Streptomyces sp. SN-593: one gene and its partner. The protein of the gene in region 1 interacts with the protein of each later gene in a pairwise test. Links are inferred from orthologs where the notes say so. Each region holds a gene or a part of one and is shown in the gene's direction. Other genes may lie near its edges.

Region 1 (5,287 bases):
CGCGGAATGAGCGGGCGGGACGTCTTCGAGTACGCGGTGGTGCGGGTGGTGCCGCGGATCGAGCGCGGCGAGCTGATCAACGCGGGCGTGCTGGTGTACTGCCGCGCGCAGGAGTACGTGGGCGCGAGGGTGCACCTCGACGTGGCGCGGCTGCGCTGCCTCGACCCCCGGGTCGACGTGGAGGGCGTCGAGGCGGCGCTGCGCGGCTACCAGGGCATCTGCGAGGGGGGGACCGCCGCCGGGCAGGCGGCCGGGGACGACCCCGGGCGCAGGTTCCGCTGGCTGACGGCCCCGCGCAGCACGATCGTGCAGCCCGGGCCGATCCACACCGGCCTCACCCCGGACGCGCGCAAGGAGGCCGACCGCCTCCTCGACCTCCTCGTCCGCTGAGCGGCCGCCCGCCGCCCGCCCGCCGCGCCGCCCGCTGCCCGCACGCGCCCAGGGCCGCCGGGAACGCCTTCCAGGCCGGGGCCCCGGGGGAGGGACGGCGCGACCGGACCTCCGCCGGCGGGCGGCCCCGAAAGCGGCGAAACCGCCCGCTCCGGGGGGTCCTGTTGACAGCGTCAGCGCCCCCTCCTACGGTTCGGGACGTGACCTACTAAGCGGTCGCTCATCGGGCGGGCGCGTCATCGGGCCGAGGCTGAGGAGACGAAGATGTCCACCACCGACCAGCGCGTCGCGATCGTGACGGGCGGGGCCCGCGGTATCGGAGCGGCGACCGCGGTGCGGCTGGCCGCCGAGGGCCGGGCCGTCGCCGTCATCGACCTGGACGAGGGCGCCTGCAAGGGGACCGTGGAGTCGATCACGGGCGCGGGCGGCCGCGCGATCGCGGTCGGCGCGGACGTCTCGGACGAGGCCCAGGTCGAGGCGGCCGTCGCCAGGGTGGCCGAGGAACTGGGCGCGCCCACCATCCTGGTGAACAACGCGGGCGTGCTCCGCGACAACCTGCTCTTCAAGATGTCCGCCGCCGACTGGGACACCGTGCTGGGCGTGCACCTGCGCGGCGCGTTCCTGATGACCCGCGCGGTCCAGAAGCACATGGTGGACGCGAAGTTCGGCCGGGTGGTGAACCTGTCCTCGTCCTCGGCGCTGGGCAACCGCGGGCAGGCCAACTACGCCGCCGCGAAGGCGGGCATGCAGGGGTTCACCAAGACCCTCGCCATCGAACTCGGCAAGTTCGGCGTCACCGCGAACGCGGTCGCGCCCGGCTTCATCGTCACCGACATGACCGCCGCCACCGCCGCCCGGGTCGGCATGGGCTTCGAGGAGTTCCAGGCCGCGGCCGCCACCCAGATCCCGGTGCAGCGGGTCGGCCGCCCCGAGGACGTCGCGGGCGCCATCGCGTTCTTCACCGGCGACGCGGCCGGCTTCGTCTCCGGCCAGGTGCTGTACGTCGCCGGCGGCCCGCTCGACTGACCCGCGCACCCCACCAGTAGCGAAGGCGTACCAGCACATGACTGAACTCCCCCCGGACAGCGGCCGCGCCGCGATCGTCACCGGTGCCAGCCGCGGCATCGGCTACGGGATAGCCGAGGCGCTCGTCGCCCGCGGCGACCGTGTCTGCATCACCGGCCGCAACGAGGACGCGCTCAAGGAGGCCGTCGAGCGCCTCGGCGGTGGCGACCGGGTGATCGGCGTGGCCGGCAAGGCACACGACGAGGCGCACCAGGAGGCGGCCGTCGGCCGCGCGATGGAGGCGTTCGGCCGGATCGACCACCTCGTCAACAACGCGGGCACCAACCCGGTCTTCGGGCTGCTCACCGACCTCGATCTCGGCGTCGCCCGCAAGGTCTACGAGACCAACGTGCTGTCCGCGCTCGGCTTCGCGCAGCAGACCTGGCGCGCGTGGCAGCAGGAGAACGGCGGCTCGATCGTCAACATCGCCTCCATCGCCGGGATCGCCCCCTCGCCGTTCATCGCCGCCTACGGAATGAGCAAGGCGGCCATGGTCAACCTGACGGTGCAGCTCGCCGCCGAGATGGCGCCCAAGGTGCGGGTCAACTCCATCGCCCCGGCGGTGGTGAAGACGAAGTTCGCCGCGGCGCTGTACGAGGGCCGCGAGGAGGAGGCGGCGGCCGCCTACCCGATGCAGCGACTCGGTGTGCCGGAGGACATCGGCGGCGCGGCGGTGTTCCTGCTGTCCGACCAGGCGTCCTGGATCACCGGGCAGAACCTGGTGGTCGACGGCGGCCTCATGCTCAAGGCAGGCGCCTGAGCGCGGGCGGCACCGGTGCGGAGGCGGCGTCTCGCCGTCGCCGCACCGGCCGCGCCGCCCGGTTCGCGGACGGGGGCGGGAGTGTCAGTGGGGCGCGGTAGTTTCGGGATCAGTAACCGATCGCGTACCGGAGGTTCCCGACGTGCCCAGCATGCTGCCCGACTCCTGGCAGGCCGTACTCGGCGAGGAGTTGGACAAGCCCTACTTCCAGCAGCTCACCGACTTCGTCGCGGCCGAGCGGCGGGAGCACCAGGTCTTCCCGCCCGAGGAGGAGGTGTTCGCCGCCCTGGCGGCCACCCCGTTCGACAAGGTGAAGGTGCTGGTGCTCGGCCAGGACCCGTACCACGGCGCGGGGCAGGGCCACGGGCTGTGCTTCTCCGTGCGGCCCGGGGTGCGGACCCCGCCGTCGCTGCGGAACATCTTCAAGGAGCTGAAGGACGAGTTCGGCTACCCGGTGCCGGACAACGGCTACCTGATGCCCTGGGCCGAGCAGGGCGTCCTGCTGCTCAACGCGGTGCTGACGGTCCGCGAGGGCGAGGCCAACTCGCACAAGGGCAAGGGCTGGGAGAAGTTCACCGACGCGGTCATCCGCGCCGTCTCGGACCGCCCCGACCCGGCCGTCTTCGTGCTGTGGGGGAACTACGCGAAGAAGAAGAAGCCGCTCATCGACGCCGACCGCCACACCGTCATAGAAGGCGCCCACCCCTCGCCGCTGTCGGCGAAGCTCTTCCTCGGCAGCCACCCCTTCACGCAGATCGACGAGGCGGTCAAGTCCCAGGGCCACGAGCCGATCGACTGGCGCATCCCCGACCTGGCGTCCGTGTAGCGGTACCGGCCGGGAGGCCCCACGAGGCCGCGACGGCGACCCGGCCCCCGGCCCGGGGTCGGGTCCGGGCCGGGAACCGGGAGCAGGGGGTCAACGGCGGTAGACCTGGTGGCAGATCGAGGACGCCTGGCCGTCCGGCGCCCAGCCGCCGTACTCCTCGCCGAGCCCGCAGACGTCGGGCGCGGTCGGCGGCGCCGGACGGGCGGGGCCGCGCGGGCGGGGGACCACGGGCCGCGCGGCCGTACGCGGGGGAGGCGCCGCCCGCGCGGGGCCGGCCGCCCCCGGCGCGCCCGGCGACGGGGTGTCCGACGGCGGGGTGTCCGGACGCGTCGTGGCGAGCACCCGGTGGGAAGGCGCCGGCACCACCCGCACGTCGTCGGGCCGCTCGGGCCGCCCGGACACCGGTCGCTGCGCCTCGCCGCCGCCGGTCGGCGGCGGCGAGACGGTGGTGCACCCGGCGAGCGCGTACACCGCGCACAGCGCGAACACCGGGGCCTGGAAGGGGAGGAGGCCACGCACCCGCGTCACTGTGCCGCACCCGGCACGGCGGCGGGTATTCCCCGCAGGGGTGAATGTGCGCCCCGTATGCTGCCGTGACACCGCACGGCCCGTACCGCACCAGGAGCACGGATGGCAGCGCCCAGCGCCCCCTTGAAGATCGGCGTCATCGGACTCGGTGACATCGCGCGGAAGGCGTACCTGCCGGTGCTCGCGGCGCAGCCGGGGCTGGAACTGCACCTGCACACCCGGACCCCCGCGACCCTGGCCGCGGTCGGGGACGCCTACCGGCTGCCGCACCGGCACGCCACCTTGGACGCACTGCTGGACCAGGGCCTCGACGCGGCCTTCGTGCACGCCCCCACCGTCCACCACGGGGAGATCGGCGCCCGCCTGATCGAGGCCGGTGTCCCGACCTACGTCGACAAGCCGCTCGCCTACGACCTGGCCGGCGCCCGCCGCCTGGTGGACCTCGCCGAGACGCGCGGCGTGCCGCTGGCCGTCGGCTTCAACCGCCGCCACGCACCCGGGTACGCGCAGTGCCTCGACCACCCGCGCGACCTGATCCTGATGCAGAAGAACCGGGTCGGCCTCGCGGACGAGGTGCGCACGGTCGTCTTCGACGACTTCGTGCACGTCGCCGACACGCTGCGCTTCCTGGCGCCGGGCCCGATCGAGCAGGTCCGGGTCTCCGCCCGGGTGCGGGACGGGCTGCTGCACCACGTGGTGGCGCACCTGTCGGGCGACGGCTTCACCGCGATCGGGTCCATGAACCGCATGAGCGGGTCCACCGAGGAGATCCTCGACGTCAGCGGTGCCGACTCCCGCCGCCAGGTGCTCAACCTCGCCGAGGTGGTCGACCACAAGGGCCAGCCGAGCGTGCGGCGCCGCGGGGACTGGGTGCCGGTGGCGCGCCAGCGCGGCATCGAGCAGGTCGCCCTCGCCTTCCTCGACGCGGTCCGCGCAGGCCGGCCGCTCGACGCGCGGGACGCGCTGCGCACCCACGAGCTGTGCGAGCGGATCGTCGCGGAGATCACCGGGAGTCCGGTGCCGGGTCAGGAGACCGGTTGAGCGGGGGCGCCGAGAGGCCGGCGGGAGCCGGGGACCCAGCGGGGGGAGCGGCCCCCTCGGACAGGTCGTCGGATGTGGCGGGCGGGTGGTCGCCGCCCTGATCGGCGGGGCGGGCCGGTTCGGTCCCGCCGGGCGCTTCGGTCCCGGGCACGCCGGCCGCGCGGCCCGGCCCGGTCGCCTCGGCACGTGCGGCGGCCGCGGCCCCGCGGCGCACGGTGCGGACCGTCTCGCGGACCGCGGCGGCGAGCACCAGCAGCAGGGCGAGCCGCGGCACCCAGTCGCCGAACCGCACATACGGGCTCGTGTCCGTGGCGGTCGGCACGTCGTACACCGCGGCGGTGCTGCCGCCCGTGCCGACGCGGTGCCCGACCCGCGTGCCGTCGGGGCCGTAGACCGCGCTGATCCCGGTGAGGGTGGCGTGCACCATCGGCCGCCAGCTCTCCGCGGACCGCAGCGCCGCGAGCGAGGCGTGCTGCGCGGGCGCCCAACTGCCCTGGAACGACGCGGTGGACGACTGGGCGACGAGCAACCGCGCGCCGTCCGCCGCCAGGTGGCGGCTCATGTCGGGGAACGCCGACTCGAAGCAGACCAGCGGACCGAACCGCAGCGTCCCGGTGTCCATCACCACCTGACGGCTCCCCCGCCGGCGGTCCTCCCCGGCGGCCTTCCCGACGGAG
Region 2 (5,510 bases), 4.0 Mb from region 1 along the record:
CCGGACGTCGGCACGGCCTCCGAGCCTTGTTCCGCTGATCTTTCCTGCATGTGGCGTCCCCCCCGGGCCGGCAATCCGTCGAGGCGACGGTAGCGCCGTCCGGGGGCCCGTCTCAGGCGTTCCCCCGAGTCGGGTTGTTCCCGCCCGGAAGCGGGATGCCGAGGCTGGCTTCCACATGGCCCCCAAGCCACCCCGGGAACGACTCAGGGCCCCGATCCTCGAAAAGATCAGGGCCCTGACCTGTTGCTTTGGAGTCGGGGTGGCGGGATTTGAACCCACGGCCTCTTCGTCCCGAAGGCAGTTGAGGCCCTGGCGTGACCTGCGGGATTCGGGAAACCGCAGGTCAGGGGGTGGGGTGGGGGTTGGTCTGAGCGGGTCTCGGGAGGCCGTTTTTCCATGATCGTCTCCCAAATTTCTCCCAGAGAAGGCGGGCTCTTCCTGCAGCAACGCTGCGCTGCCTCGACAGGGGTGGCAGCTGACGCGGCTACCACCCCGTCTCCTCGTCTTCGTTCACATGCTTCGATCAGGGCGCGGATGGCAGACCCTCTGTTGCTCCTGCCCCCGGCAGAGTATCGCCGTACCGCATGCCCTGCTGGTAGGGGATGGAGGCCGAAGGAAGGGCAGGAGTCTTGCGGGGGCCGAACATGAGATTCGACGGCTGCTGCGTCCGTCGGTCGGACACCACGATCCCACCCCGCCACTTCCCTCCGGCGTCCTGGTAACGGAACTGCAGCTTCTTCAGCCGTTGACCGAACTGCTCTCGCAGTGGCCGATAAGCATCGTCGCAGTGCACATTCCACGTCACGTCGCTCAGGTAGGCATGACACGCGATCGGAAACAGGAGGGAGGACACCGCCAAATCAGCGACTTGGAGGAGCGTGTGAGTGTCGCTGTGCCCGAAGACCGGGGACTCGATGACCCCGCGCAGGCTGTCCCCACCCGTGCGGTATTTGCGGGTGGTCACGCAGTGCACGTTGGGGGCGTTCTTCACCTTCGTACGGCTGTCGAGCACCATCATGCCGCGCGAGTGCTCGTGGGCGAGCTGCGCCTGGAAGGTCTCGTTCAGCGCGGCGACGGAGGCCGGGTAGACTCCGGACTCGTCGAACGCCAGCCTCTCTTCCTTGATCCACACACGAGCGAGGAGACGCGCTTCGTGAGCCTCCAGCATGTCGAGGAGTGAAGCGATCAACTCCATGGCCGCACGCCGCCAGCCGTGGTTGCCGGCGCGCAGGTTCTTGCGAACGTCCGCGCCCTTGATCTCGTGCTGGATCACGTCCGAGAGCTGGTCCGCGTTCCGAAGCTGCGGTCGGTAATGCTTCTTGACGTCGAGGAAGGCCCAGGTGAGGGACTTGATGTGGTTCCGGGGCACGGTGAATCCGCCGACGACGAGGACCGGAGGGGCATCAGGCCGCGCGGGATCAAGTGTTTGCCCGTTGCCCGCCTCGTCGATGTAGCAAAGATGCACCGAACCTCCGTAAACACGTCTGTGGCCGCCCCCGAAGGGACGGCCACAGGGTCTGCGCAGCCATATGCGCGATGTTTTGCTTGCTGAGTCCGATCCTGCCAAGGTAGCGACGGGCAGTCAAGACGGGCGTCACCGTCGGTTGATTGGTGAGCGGGTTTCAGCCTGCTCTGGCGGCGAAGCCGAAAACGCCATCCAAGTGCACGGCGGCCTGGAAGTGTGCTGGGCCGGTCTGCGGAAGATCTTGAGCTGCCCGTGGTTCGACCAGCTGTAGGACTCGTGCAGGCGGAAATGACGGACACCCGGGACGGCGGCATCCTGCCGAAGTCACCCTCGCTGCCGCCCGAGCTGGAGCGCGGAGCCCGGCTGTACGGCCTGCGCCTGGTATCGGCCCTGGCTGGCGGCTCTGCGGTGGGGCCGCGTCTGGCTGGCGGTTCGGGCACGACCGGGCGTGCGGACGTTGGGGTCTGAACGGGCGGGGGCTGTCTGGGAGACCGCAAGATGGTCCTCCCGGGGGCTTGGTGGTCGTAGGATCCACGGTGTGATTACGGGCGAACTGAAGAGCAAGGTGGGGCGCGTCTGGGACGCGTTCTGGTCCGGCGGTATCTCCAACCCACTGGAGGTGATGGAGCAGATCACCTATCTGCTTTTCATCAAGCGGCTGGACGAGATCCAGACCCGTAAGGACCGCAAGGCGACAGCAACGGGCAAGCCTGACCCGGACCCCTTCTTCACGGACGACCAGCAGGATCTACGCTGGCAGAACTTCAAGGTCAAGGATCCCGAGATCATGTACGGGGTCGTCGCCGATGGCGCCTTCCCGTACTTGCGCCGCATGGGCGGGGACGAATCGACATACTCCCACCACATGAAGGACGCCCGGTTCACGATTCCCGGGCCGAACCTGCTGGCGAAGGTCGTCGACCTCCTCGACGGCATCTCCATGGACACCAGCGACACTAAGGGCGACATCTACGAGTACCTGCTCGCTAAGATCGCCACGTCAGGCCAGAACGGTCAGTTCCGCACGCCGCGGCACATCATCGACCTGATGGTCGAGATGACCCAGCCTGGACCTCGCGACGAGATCTGCGACCCGGCGTGCGGCACGGCTGGCTTCCTGGTGCAGGCGGCGTCGTACATGCAGCGGGTACACCGCGAGTCGCTGCTGGGTGCCGAGCAGCGCAAGCGCTTCAACGAGAAGACGTTCCACGGCTTCGACTTCGACAACACGATGCTCCGCATCGGCTCCATGAACATGTTGCTCCACGGCGTGGAGAACCCGGACATCCGGCACCGTGACTCGCTTGCGGAGAGCGCGGCCGACGAGGCCGAACGCTACTCCCTGATCCTCGCGAACCCACCTTTCGCGGGGAGCCTGGACTACGAGTCCACGGCGGTGGACCTCCAGCGCATCGTCAAAACGAAGAAGACGGAACTGCTGTTCCTGGCCCTTTTCTTGCGGCTCCTTAAGCCCGGTGGCCGGGCGGCCGTCATTGTCCCCGATGGGGTGCTGTTCGGTTCGACGAAGGCACACAAGGAACTGCGCCGCATCCTGGTGGAGGAGCAGCAGCTCCAAGCGGTAGTCAAGCTACCGAGCGGAGTGTTCAAGCCGTACGCGGGTGTATCGACGGCGATCCTGTTCTTCACGAAGACGGACTCGGGTGGCACGGACCATGTCTGGTTCTACGACATGCAAGCGGACGGTCTGAGTCTAGATGACAAGCGGAACCCGTTGCTTCCCGAGGAGCGCCTAGGAGTCCGCCCGCAGGGCGACCCGCTGACGGCCGACGAACTCTTGAGGAATAACCTCCCCGACATCCTGGCCCGCTGGCAGGAACGGGATGGCGCGGAGCGAGGCCGGGCACGGACCGAGCAGAGTTTCTGCGTACCCAAGGCGGATATCGCGGCCCAGGGCTACGACCTCTCCCTGAACCGATACAAGGAAATCGTTTACCAGGAGATCGTGACGCGGACCCCGGTGGAGGTCCTGGCTGATTTGGAGCAACTCAACGAAGAAATCGCTAAGGGCACGGCGGAGCTGAAAGGGATGTTCGCATGAGTTTCGCATCCCTGCCGTTGGGTGATATTGCTGAGATTAATCCGTCGCATAAAAAACCCATCGATCCTGAAACCGAGGTGTCATTTCTGGGTATGGCGGATGTTTCTGAGCTCGGAACTACGGCTCCTGGTGTGACGCGGCGGTACGGTGAAGTGCGTACCGGTTACACGCCTTTCTGCACCGGAGATATTCTTGTCGCGAAAATCACGCCATGTTTCCAAAATGGCAAGATCGCGCAGGCGCGGCTTGAGCACGAAATCGGTGCAGGTTCTACGGAATTCCATGTTATTCGGCCTAAGCAAGACGCGGACGCACGATACTTGCTGAGATTTCTTCGACAGCATTGGATCCGTGTCGAGGGTGAGCTTCGGATGACTGGCAGTGGCGGTCAGAGGCGGGTTCCAGAATCCTACTTGCGACGCCTTATGGTCCCGTTGCCCCCACTTGCGGAGCAGAAGCGCATCGCCGCCTTCTTCGACCAGGTGGACGCCCTCCGTATCAAGCGCCACGAGGCTATCGACCTCCTCGACGACCTCGCCCAGTCCATCTTCCTCGACACGTTCGGCGATCTGCCGAAGTCGGCAAGGTTGGCCGACTTCGCTCAAGTGCAGGGAGGACTCCAGCTTTCAAGCGCCCGGACTTCCAAGCCTCAGGAGGTGCCCTACCTTCGCGTAGCGAATGTTTACAGGGGCTATTTGAAACTGGATGTGATCAAAACGCTGCAGGCGAGTCCGCAAGAAATCGAGCGCACTCGCCTTGCGGCTGGCGATCTGCTAGTTGTGGAAGGGCACGGAAATCCTTCCGAAGTTGGACGTGTTGCGCTATGGGACGGTTCAATTGATGTCTGTACGCACCAGAACCACTTGATCCGGATTCGAGTGGATCGTCAGTATCTCGTTCCCGAATATGTGGAGATGTATCTGAATTCTGCGGTGGGTAGACGTCACTTGCTGAGGTCGGCGAACACGACTTCTGGACTCAATACCATTAGTACGGGCGCTGTGAAGGAAAGCCCGATTGCAGTGCCGGATTTGGGCCGGCAGCACGCGTTCTTGAGCCGGCTGAACCGTTTGCAGGAGGTCAAACAGTGTCACCTGACCCACCTCGCCACCCTCGACGAACTCTTCACCTCCCTGCAACACCGTGCCTTCTCCGGCGCCCTCTGGGATCATGAGGCGACCGGCGGCGCGGCGTAAGCCGCCTCCGGTGTACCCGGTGCATAGCGCCGACCGCACCACACGCCGCCCCTGCGGTCGAGCAGGGGAGCCCGGGTCCAGGGGCGGCTCTGCCGTAGGAGACGGACAAGATCTGTCGACCTCGTACGGGTCCGGGGCTCCCCGGACCCGTACGATTGAGCTGCGTAACAGGGGAGGGGCACCGGCATGGGTGACTTGCAGAACTGCGACGGCCAGGGACGGACCCAGCAGGACAGGGCCGCCCGCGACCGCGCCGCCGCCGGTAGCATCGGCCGTGCCGCAGGTGGCAACTTCGCCTTCCTCTATGCCGAATGGCCCGCCCTCTACGATGAAGCGACCCGCGCCGAGCGGCTGATCCATCACGATCCCCGAGCCGCCTGCTTCTACGCCCGCCGCGCCATCGAGATCGCGGCCCGCTGGATGTATGACAAGGACAGCAGCCTCAGCCAGCCCTACAAGAAGGACCTCGCGGCGATGCTCCACGAGCCGACCTTTCGGCAGCTCGTGGGGCCGAGGGTCAACGCCAAGATGGACCTCATCCGCCGGCATGGGAACAATGCCGTGCACAAGGCCGCCCCGGTCCCGAAGTCCATCGCTGAGGCAAGTGTCAGGGAGCTGTTCCACTCCCTCTACTGGTTCGCCCGGACCTATGCACTCCGGCCCGCCGCACTGCCCCCCGCCGGCCTGGAATTCGACACCAGCGTTGTACCGCGTCCCCTCTCCCCTCAGGCGCGCGCCCTAAGGCAGGCCGAGCTCAAGGCCAAAGAGGCAGAGGACGAGGCGCGCTTTA

Evidence for each region. The genes of interacting proteins can lie anywhere in the genome.
Region 2: the proteins of ung (region 1) and RVR_RS16355 interact in binary tests that used the Escherichia coli proteins (3 or more experiments, as listed by UniProt). The link is inferred for Streptomyces sp. SN-593 from one-to-one orthologs.

Annotation. Positions count from the first base shown.
Region 1 is NZ_AP018365.1:7,918,033-7,923,319, forward strand. What follows is about bases 1,431-4,203. They hold ung (uracil-DNA glycosylase), read left to right. Parts: upstream 1,431-2,366; coding sequence 2,367-3,041; downstream 3,042-4,203. Other genes in these bases: RVR_RS33695 (SDR family oxidoreductase), read left to right, coding at 1,454-2,215; RVR_RS33705 (hypothetical protein), read right to left, coding at 3,132-3,560; RVR_RS33710 (Gfo/Idh/MocA family protein), read left to right, coding at 3,693-4,203. Also shown: RVR_RS33680 (HipA family kinase), read left to right, coding at 1-10; RVR_RS33685 (DUF3037 domain-containing protein), read left to right, coding at 7-390; 3-oxoacyl-ACP reductase FabG, read left to right, coding at 655-1,416; more of RVR_RS33710, read left to right, coding at 4,204-4,610; lnt (apolipoprotein N-acyltransferase), read right to left, coding at 4,573-5,287. UniProt on the Escherichia coli protein: Excises uracil residues from the DNA which can arise as a result of misincorporation of dUMP residues by DNA polymerase or due to deamination of cytosine.
Region 2 is NZ_AP018365.1:3,893,535-3,899,044, reverse strand. The notes cover bases 1,268-4,263. They hold RVR_RS16355 (type I restriction-modification system subunit M), read left to right. Parts: upstream 1,268-2,003; coding sequence 2,004-3,524; downstream 3,525-4,263. Other genes in these bases: RVR_RS16350 (restriction endonuclease subunit S), read left to right, coding at 3,521-4,263; RVR_RS16360 (DUF3800 domain-containing protein), read right to left, coding at 1,268-1,465. In the rest of the region: RVR_RS16365 (hypothetical protein), read right to left, coding at 1-14; more of RVR_RS16360, read right to left, coding at 524-1,267; more of RVR_RS16350, read left to right, coding at 4,264-4,720; RVR_RS16345 (DEAD/DEAH box helicase family protein), read left to right, coding at 4,907-5,510. UniProt on the Escherichia coli protein: The subtype gamma methyltransferase (M) subunit of a type I restriction enzyme. The M and S subunits together form a methyltransferase (MTase) that methylates A-2 on the top and A-3 on the bottom strand of the sequence 5'-AACN(6)GTGC-3'.